Regions from separate parts of the Variovorax glucosi genome, predicted to be linked through region 1. Evidence: predicted binding sites of a transcription regulator. Region 1 holds the regulator's gene; the other holds the start of a gene.

Region 1 (4,775 bases):
CGGGCGTGAGCATCCAGGCGGTCCAGCCGGCGTAGTTCTTCTTCCAGTGGCTGGCGAGCTGGCTGAAGAACTCGCCGCCGTCTTCCGTTTCAGCCTGTTCGCGAGCACCGGGCCGGGCTATGCCGCCGACCTCGATGCGCTCGCCGTATGGCGGATTGAGCATCATCGTGCCGCCGCCTTCGACGGGCGGCATGCGCTGAAGCGCGTCGCCGCCGCGGAATTCGATCGACGCGGCCACGCCCGCGCGCTCGGCGTTGCGCTCTGCGAAGTCGACCATCCGGAACGCAACGTCGCTGCCGAAGATGACCGGCGCGCCCACGGTGCGACTGGCTTCGGTTTCTCGCTGCTTCGTCTCCGACTCGTCCTGCAGCGCGTCCCAGACGTGCGGCTGGAACGGCAGCAGTTTCTCGAATCCGAAACGCCGCAGCGCGCCGGCCGGAATGCCGAGCGCGATCTGTGCCGCCTCGATGGCGATCGTGCCGCTGCCGCAGCACGGGTCGTACAACGGCGCGGTCGAAACTTCGCCGCTTTCCGGGTTCCACCAGCCGCTGGCAGCCAGCATGGCCGCAGCCAGCGTTTCCTTGAGCGGCGCGTCGCCCTTGTCCTGCCGCCAGCCGCGCTTGAAGAGCGGCTCGCCGGAGGTGTCGATGTAGAGGGTGCAGGTGTCTGTGGTCAGGTGCGCGAAGACGCGGCAGTCGGGCCACTGCGTCTCGATGCTCGGCCGCACGCCGCCGGCCTTGGCGCGGAAACGGTCGGCGATCGCGTCCTTGATGCGCAGCGTCGCGAAGTTCAGGCTCTGCAGCGGGCTGTGCTGGGCAGTGGTTTCGATCTTGAAGGTCTGCTTCGGCGTGAACCAGATTTCCCAGGCGACGCCGCCGGCGATGTCGTAGAGATCGGTCTCGCTGCGATACGGCGCATGGGCCAGCTCGACCAGCACGCGCTGCGCCAGGCGGCTGTGCAGGTTGAGCTTCATGGCGTCGCGCCATGAGCCGCGCACGAAGACTCCGCCGCGCGACGCCATCAGGTCGTCGCCGGCGAGGCCCGTGAGGCCATGCACTTCCTGGGCGAGAAAGTCTTCGACGCCGGCGGCGCAGGGAAGGAAAAGATTGAGCTGGTTCATGATTTCAAAGCGACTTGCGCAGATTGGCCGGCGCGATGCGCAGCGCCTCGCGGTATTTGGCGACGGTGCGGCGCGCGCATTCGATGCCCTGCTCTTTCAGCATCTCGGAGATCTGACTGTCGGACAGCGGTTTCTTGATGTTCTCGGAGGTCACGAACTGCTTGATGAGCGCGCGTACCGCGGTGCTGGATGCGTTGCCGCCGGTCTCTGTGCCGAGCGCCGATCCGAAAAAATACTTGAGTTCGACCGTGCCGTACGGCGTCGCCATGTATTTGGCGGTGGTCACGCGGCTGATGGTCGATTCGTGCAGCCCGAGTTCATCGGCGATCTCGCGCAGCACCAGCGGCCGCATCGCGAGTTCGCCGTGGATGAAGAAGCTCTTCTGCCGTTCGACGATGGCGTTCGACACGCGGAGGATGGTATCGAAACGCTGCTGGATGTTCTTGATGAACCAGCGCGCTTCCTGCAGCCGCTGCGACAGCGCCTGGCTGCCTTCGCCCTTGTGCTGCTTGAGCGCGCCGGCATAGATGTCGTGCACGCGCAGGCGCGGCATGACGTCGGGGTTGAGCATCACGCGGAACTTGATGTTGGTGCCGTTGCCGCTGCGCGTGACGATCACGTCCGGCACGATCACGTTGCGCTCGACGTCGACGAAGCGCCGGCCCGGTTTCGGCTCCAGCGTCGCGATCTGTTGCAGCGCCTTGCGCACTTCTTCCTCATTGCTGCGCGTGAGCGTGGCCAGGCGCTTGAAGTCGCGGCGCGCGAGCAATTCCATCGGATGCTTGCAGATGGCGATGGCGGTCTTGCGCACCTGCACCTGCTCGTCCGACTCCTGCGGATCGGCCAGCGCGCGCAGCTGGATCGCCAGGCATTCGCCGAGGTCGCGGGCGCCGACGCCGACCGGCTCCAGGCTCTGCAGCAGGCCGAGCGCGACCTGGAAGTGATGCACCAGATCGTCGAACTGGTCGTTGTCGTCGCCGGCCAGACCGGATGCCAGCGCCGGCAGCGAATCTTCGAGATAACCGTCGTCGTTGAGCGATTCGATCAGGAAGCGCAGCGCGGCGCGGTCGTTGTCGCCCAGCCGCAGGCTCAGCGCCTGCCGGTGCAGGAAGGACTGCAGCGATTCCTGGCTGCGCGCGAGCTCGGTCGCGTCGGCCCGGTCGCCGCCGTCGTTGGAGCTGATGTTGTTGGAGCTGGCCGGCGCATCGCCGCCCCATTCGCTATCGTCCGGCGCCATCTCGACGGTGCCGTCGCCCTCCCAGTCGGGCTGGGCGTCGGAGATTTCAGCGGTATCGGCGGCCGGCGCTTCGGATTCGGCGGTCGAGGTGCTGCTGCTGGCGCTGTCGCTCGACGATGCCGCCGCCGACGGAGCGAACTCCTCGTCGCGCGGTCCGGGCGCGTCGACCGAGTCGATGCCGAACTCTTCCCGCTGCGCTTCTTCGGCGGTGCGTTCGAGGAACGGGTTCTCGTCGAGCATCTGCTCGACTTCCTGGCTGAGTTCGAGCGTCGACAGCTGCAGCAGCCGGATCGACTGCTGCAGCTGGGGAGTAAGTGCGAGATGCTGCGATACCCGCAGCGACAGGCCTTGTTTCATGCCGTCCAATGCTTCAAGGTCACATCCGGAAGTGTTCGCCGAGATACACGCGGCGTACTTCGGCGTTGTCGACGATCTCCGCCGGTGTGCCTTCGGCGAGCACCTGCCCGTCGCTGATGATGAAGGCGTGATCGCAGATGCCGAGCGTTTCGCGCACGTTGTGGTCGGTGATGAGCACGCCGATGCCGCGGCTCTTCAGGAAACTGACGATGCGCTGGATTTCGATGACGGCGATCGGATCGATGCCGGCAAACGGCTCGTCCAGCAGGATGAAGCGCGGCTGCGTGGCCAGCGCGCGCGCGATTTCGACGCGTCGGCGTTCGCCGCCCGACAGCGCCAGCGCCGGCGAATCGCGCAGATGCTCGACGCGCAGATCGGCCAGCAGCTCTTCGAGTCGCTGGTCGATGCGCTGCTTGCTGAGCGCGGCCATGTTGCCCTTGGCATCGGGTTCCTGCTGCAATTCGAGCACGGCGCGCACGTTTTCGCGCACCGTGAGCTTGCGGAAGATCGACGCTTCCTGCGGCAGGTAGCTCAGACCCATGCGCGCGCGCTTGTGGATCGGCATGTGTGCGATCGGCTCGCCGTCGATGCTGATCTCGCCGGCATCGGCGCGCACCAGGCCGACGATCATGTAGAACGAAGTCGTCTTGCCGGCGCCGTTCGGGCCGAGCAAGCCGACGACTTCGCCCTTCTGCACCTGCAGCGACACGTTCTTCACGACCTGGCGGCTGCCGTAGCGCTTCTGCAGGCCGCGCACTTCGAGACGGCTGCCAGCGGATTCGGTCGACGAAACCGGCTTGGCCTCGTTCCTGACCAGATTGGTGTCGATGCTCACTTGGCCGCGTCTCCGCCGCCGAGCGTCGTGCTCGGACGCAAGCCGCGACCCGTCGGCGCGACCGGCGTCGCAGGAGCCGAGCTGCCCGCGGCTGGCTCGCCAGCCGCACGCGGCGTCAGGATCGCCCGAACGCGACCGCCCTGCGCACCGGCCGCCACGCTGGCGCCGGGCGGCAAGGCTGCGCCATTGACGGTGAAGGTGTCGTTGCCCTGGTCGTAGACGATCAGTTCGCCGGTGGTTTCGTCGTTCGGCTTCGCGCCGATCAGCCGGCGCATCACGGCGCGGCGGATGAACTTGACGTTGTCGGCGCGGCTGTCGTACTCGATGACTTCGGATTCGCCCTCGGTCCACTCGTCGATGCCGGCATCGCGCTTCTGCTTGTAATAGGCGAGCTTGCCCGGCGCCGCGGTGACGACGCCGTACTGATAGCCCTCGGGATCCTGACGCACGTCGATGCGCGCGCCCCGGATGATGATCGTGCCCTTGGTCACCACCACGCCGCCGGTGAACACGCTGGTCTGCTTGAGGTCGTCGTAGCGCATGGCATCGGCCTCGATGTTCATCGGCTTCGTCCGGTCGGCTTTTTCGGCCTGAGCGGGCATCACCAGCACCGCCATCAACGCGACAGCGGTCGTGGTGGCAACGACGATTCGGCGGGAGAGAGATCGGATGAGTGTGTATCGCTGGTTCATAAAGGCACGAAACTTGCTCGAAGATTGTAAGCGTCAGGTGCAATGGCTTGACGCGCAGACAAAAAAGCCCGCCGAAGCGGGCTGCCTCCCCGACGCCGGACGCTGCCCGGTGCGTGCGAAATCAACCCTTGCGGGCCTCGCCGATCAGGAATTCCGTGACCTGCAACGCGCGGCCCAACGAGCCGGCCGTGTCGCCGTCGATGTAGTACCGGCCGGCCACGCCGAGCGCCGGCACGCCTGCGACCTGGTAGTCGGTGGTCAGTTGCGTCGCGCGCTTTGCCTTGCCGACGACGGTGAACGACTTGAACAGTTCGCCGAACTTCTTCGCGTCGAGACTCGGCTGCTTCGCAACCCATGCCAGGATGCCGGCATCGCCGCTCAGCGGCTGGCGCTGTTGATGGATGGCCTGGAACAACGCCATCTGGAACTCGTCGACCTTGCCCATCGCTTCGAGCGTGTAGTAGAGGCGCTGCTTGGGTTCGGTGTCGTTGCCGACGAAAGGCACGGGAATGCGCTTGAACGCCACATCGGCCG
Region 2 (4,775 bases), 620 kb from region 1:
TGAAGGCTTCCTTGCCGAAGCCGATGCGCTTGCCCACCAGGTAGGCGCCGACCAGGCCGGCCACACCGGCGTTGATGTGCACCACGGTGCCGCCAGCGAAGTCCAGCGCGCCGTCCTTGGCCAGCAGACCTCCGCCCCAGACGATGTGGGCCATCGGCACGTAGCTGAAGGTGAACCACAGCACCGAGAACAGCAGCACGGCCGAGAACTTGGCCCGCTCCGCGAAGGCGCCGACGATCAGCGCAACGGTGATGGCGGCGAAAGTGCCCTGGAACGAGATGAACACATGCTCCGGAATGGTCGTCAGCGCACCGAAGGTTTCGGTGGTCACGCCCTTCAGGAAGATCTTGTCGAGCCCGCCGAAGAAATTGCCGTCGCCTGTGAACGCCATGCTGTAGCCGTAGATGGCCCACAGGATGCTGATCAGCGAGAAGATCACGAAGACCTGCATCAGCACCGAAAGCATGTTCTTGGAGCGGCCCAGGCCGCCGTAGAACAGCGCGAGGCCAGGCACGGTCATCAAAATCACCAGCAGCGTCGAGGTCAGCATCCAGGCGGTGTCGCCGGAATCGACCTTCGGCACGGGTGCAGCGGCTGCAGCCGGAGCGGCGGGCGCTTCGGCAGCAGCGAGGGTTGCGGGTGCAGCGGCAGGCGCGGCGGCCGGAGCAGCGGCGGACGCGGCGACTTCAGGCGCAGCGGGCGGCGTCTGCGCAAAACCGGTGACGCCGGCGGTAAGCACGCTCAGGCCGAGCGCAAGTGAGACAAGCAGTTTTTTCATGTCGATTGTTCTTCTTCAGTAGGGCTTCAGAGTGCCTCGCGGCCGGTTTCGCCGGTTCGGATGCGTACGACCTGCTCGAGGTTGTAGACAAAGATCTTGCCGTCGCCGATCTTGCCGGTGCGTGCCGCGCCCTCGACCGCCTCGATCACGCGCTCCACCAGGTCATCGGACACTGCTGCCTCGATCTTGACCTTGGGGAGGAAGTCGACCACGTACTCTGCACCGCGATACAGCTCCGTATGGCCCTTCTGGCGACCGAATCCCTTGACTTCCGTCACGGTGATGCCCTGCACGCCGATCGTCGAGAGTGCTTCGCGCACTTCGTCGAGCTTGAATGGTTTGATGATGGCTGTGACCAGCTTCATGGAAGTTCTCCTGAGGATGAAACGGAAGGGCGCGGCAATGCAGGCCGCGCCTTTGTGTCTTTAAAGCGTCTTGTTGATCGAGACGATCGCGCGGGCCTTGTTGATGTCGCCGAAGACACCCTTCTTATTGGCGCCTTGCAGGCCGCCGTAGAGCGACAGGCCACCGCCGAAGTCGTACACGACGCCGAGTGCGTAGTCGACATAGTTGGGCTTGTTGATGCCGGCGAGATCGAAGTTGTCCTTGGCGCCGCTCGAGAAGCGCGTGTAGCCCAGCGCCGCCTTCAGGGTCAGCGAAGGCGCGATCTCCTGCGCGAAGGCCAGGTTGAAGTAACCGGTATTGCGGCCCTTGAAGCCCGAGCCCGCGTTTTCGCCGGCGTAGCCGAAGTAATCCTTGGAGACGGTGTGCGAGTACTTGAGCGTCAGCGGGCCATAGGTGCCGGCGCCGTAGAGCTCGGTCGTGTTGCCGGTCTTGTTGCCCGGGTAGATATAGGTCAGTGCACCCAGATCCCAGCCAATGCCGCCTGCCGTGAACTTGTAGCCGCCGTACAGGTCGCTCTCGATGCTGTTGCCCGGCAGCCAGTTGACGCTGGAATTCCAGTTGCCGATGTACCAGCCGGTTTCGCCGAAGGCGTAGTCGAAGCCGCCCTGGATCGCCGGTCCGAAAGTCTTGGTCCTGATGTTGCCGTTGCCGCCCAGCGAATCCTGATCCTGGCCGCGGAACTTGTAGTTGCTGGTCAACCCGATGTTGGCCGTGAGCTGGGCGCTGGCGATCATCGGCAGAAGAGCCAGGGCGGTCGTTGCCAAAGCCAGTGCGGTTTTACGGTGCATCATCGGGTCAGCTCCTAGAGGTTTTTGAAAAGAGGGGATTCCTCTTACAAAGCAGGGAGCGTGCCAGAGCTACCCAGTCCTGCTGTCACGGGATTCGGGAGCGATGAGTCATCCGGTTCGAATTGGTTTCAAGAATTTCCAGGTTTGTGCACGTCTTTCGACGGACGACCTTCCGATCGATGGCGGACGCACCATCATGGGGAGAAATATAAAAAATGAGTCTGTCTTTGGTGCAAAGCCGCGCTCTGCTCGGACTTGAAGCCGCGTCGGTCACCGTCGAGGTGCATCTGGCCAACGGATTGCCGAGCTTCACGCTGGTCGGGCTGGCCGACGTGGAGGTCAAGGAAGCGCGCGAACGCGTGCGATCGGCAATCCAGAACGCAGGGCTGGATTTTCCGAACAACAAGCGCATTACCGTCAACCTGGCACCGGCCGATCTGCCGAAGGACTCGGGTCGGCTCGATCTGCCGATCGCCCTTGGCATCCTCGCGGCGAGCGGCCAGATCGATGCGGCCCGGCTCGACGGCTACGAGTTCGCCGGTGAACTCTCGCTCTCCGGCGGGCTTCGGCCGGTGCGCGGCGCTCTGGCGATGGCACTCGCCCTGCTGACACAAGGCACCGCCACCCGTCTGGTGCTGCCAACCGACAGTGCACGCGAGGCGGCGCTGGTGCCGGGCACCGAGGTCTACGGCGCGCGCCATCTGCTCGACGTCGTCGCGCAGTTCCTGCCGCCCGGCGATGCCGGTACGGTGCAGGCGCCGGTCGAGGCTCCGGACGGCGACGGCTGGGTGCGGATGCAGCCGCCGGTCAATGTCGGCGAACCTGTTGCTGCGTACCTCGACCTGTCCGACGTCAAGGGCCACGCGGGCGCCAAAAGGGTGCTCGAGATCGCCGCTGCCGGGCAGCACAGCCTGTTGATGGTCGGTCCGCCAGGATCGGGCAAGTCGATGCTGGCGCAGCGCTTTGCCGGACTGTTGCCGGCGATGACTGTCGACGAGGCACTGCAGAGCGCCGCCGTCGCCAGTCTCTCGGGCCGCTTCACGCCGGCTCGCTGGCGCTGTCGACCGACCTGCAGCCCGCATCACACGGCAAGCGCGGTGGCGCTGGTGGGCGGCGGTTCGCCGCCGCGACCGGGCGAGATTTCGCTGGCGCATCACGGCGTCCTGTTTCTGGACGAATTCCCCGAGTTTTCACGCGCCGCCCTGGAGGCGCTGCGCGAGCCGCTGGAGACCGGCACGATCACCATCGCGCGCGCCGCACGCCGGGCCGAGTTTCCTGCCCGCTTCCAGCTGGTCGCCGCGATGAACCCCTGCCCCTGCGGTTATCTAGGCTCGACCTCCCGCGCCTGCCGCTGCACGCCCGAACAAGTTGCGCGCTATCAGGGCAAGCTCAGCGGCCCGTTGCTGGACCGCATCGATCTGCACATCGAGGTGCCGGCAATTCCGGCCGAGCAGCTTCTCGGTACCGGCGCGTCAGGTACACCGCCGGGCGAATCGACCGCCGCGATCCGCGAACGCGTAGTCGTCGCACGCGCACGCGCCGTTGCCCGACAGGGTCAACCGAACCAGGCGCTGCAGGGCGCCGACATCGACCGACACGCGGCGCTCGAACCGGCAGCGCTGCAGTTAATGCACACGGCGGCGACCAAGCTCGGCTGGTCGGCGCGCAGCACCCACCGCACGCTGAAGGTCGCGCGCACCATCGCCGATCTCGCCGGCGCCGACACGGTGCAGGTGCCGCACGTCGCCGAGGCGGTGCAGTACCGACGCGCGCTCGGCGGCGGGGGCTGAGCGCACACCGACCGAGGCGCTGCGGGGCATCGGTCAGCCGCGTTGCGCACAATGCGTGCGCTGTCACTTTTTCTAAAGCGCCAAGGCGCCCTTCTTCTCCATGCTCGGATTCCTTCCCCCTGTCGTTCGCGGCGTCATCGCCTTCGTGTTGCTGGTCCTGAACACGCTGTTCTGGTGCGCGCTGCTGTTTGCGTTTTCGCTGGTCAAGCTGCTGCTGCCTTTCCCGGCTGTGCGTGCGCGCATCGACCCGGTGCTCAACGCCATCGCGACCGGCTGGGTCGCAGGCAACGGCGCCTGGATGCGCCTGACGCAGCGCACCGTATGGGATGTGAAGGGCGTCGATGCACTGGCTTATCGCGGCTGGTATCTGGTCAATTGCAACCACCAGTCGTGGGTCGACATCTTCGTGCTGCAGCGCACGCTGAATGGACGGATTCCGATCCTGAAGTTCTTTCTCAAGCAGGAGCTGATCTATGTGCCGGTGATCGGCCTGGCCTGGTGGGCGCTCGACTTCCCGTTCATGAAACGTCACGGCAAAGCGGACCTGCGCAAGAACCCGGCATTGCGACAACAGGACCGCGAAACCACCCGCCGCGCCTGCGAGAAATTCGCGCTGGTACCGACCAGCGTCATGAACTTCGCCGAGGGAACCCGCTTTACCGAGCAGAAGCGGAAGTCGCAGTCGTCGCCTTATCGGCATCTGCTGAAGCCGAAAGCCGGTGCTCTGGCGCTGGCATTGCACGCGATGGGCGAGAAATTCCAGTCGCTGATCGACGTGACGATCGTTTATCCGGACGGGATTCCGACGTTCTGGGATTTTCTTTGCGGGCGTACGCCGCGCATTGTTCTAAGAGCGCGGCAATTGCCGATTCCGCGGGAATTGTCGTTGGGGGATTACGAAGGGGATTCGGTGTTCAGGGGGAGCTTTCACCGGTGGCTGGCGGAGATATGGGAGGTGAAGGATGCGGAGATCGAGGGGTTATTGGGGGATGGAAAAGTAGAACCCATTTGACG

What was found. The regulator sigma-54, encoded in region 1, starts transcription at its own class of promoters, with help from an activator protein. The targets are predictions, from matches to a motif close to TGGCANGNAANCTGCTTT.
Region 2: a site for sigma-54 is predicted at 2,020-2,037, ahead of ACSFA3_RS17815 (TorF family putative porin). Genes of this name have one in related genera too.

What each region holds. Positions count from the first base shown of each region.
Region 1 is NZ_JBPJZE010000003.1:43,689-48,463, forward strand. Features, by position in the region: gene ACSFA3_RS14965 (THUMP domain-containing class I SAM-dependent RNA methyltransferase) at 1-1,120, opposite strand, end outside; gene ACSFA3_RS14970 (RNA polymerase factor sigma-54) at 1,125-2,714, opposite strand; gene lptB (LPS export ABC transporter ATP-binding protein) at 2,734-3,543, opposite strand; gene lptA (lipopolysaccharide transport periplasmic protein LptA) at 3,546-4,166, opposite strand; gene ACSFA3_RS14985 (thiol:disulfide interchange protein DsbA/DsbL) at 4,363-4,775, opposite strand, start outside.
Region 2 is NZ_JBPJZE010000003.1:659,108-663,882, reverse strand. Features, by position in the region: gene ACSFA3_RS17825 (ammonium transporter) at 1-778, opposite strand, end outside; gene glnK (P-II family nitrogen regulator) at 805-1,143, opposite strand; gene ACSFA3_RS17815 (TorF family putative porin) at 1,204-1,971, opposite strand; gene ACSFA3_RS17810 (YifB family Mg chelatase-like AAA ATPase) at 2,187-3,761, shown strand; gene ACSFA3_RS17805 (acyltransferase) at 3,862-4,773, shown strand.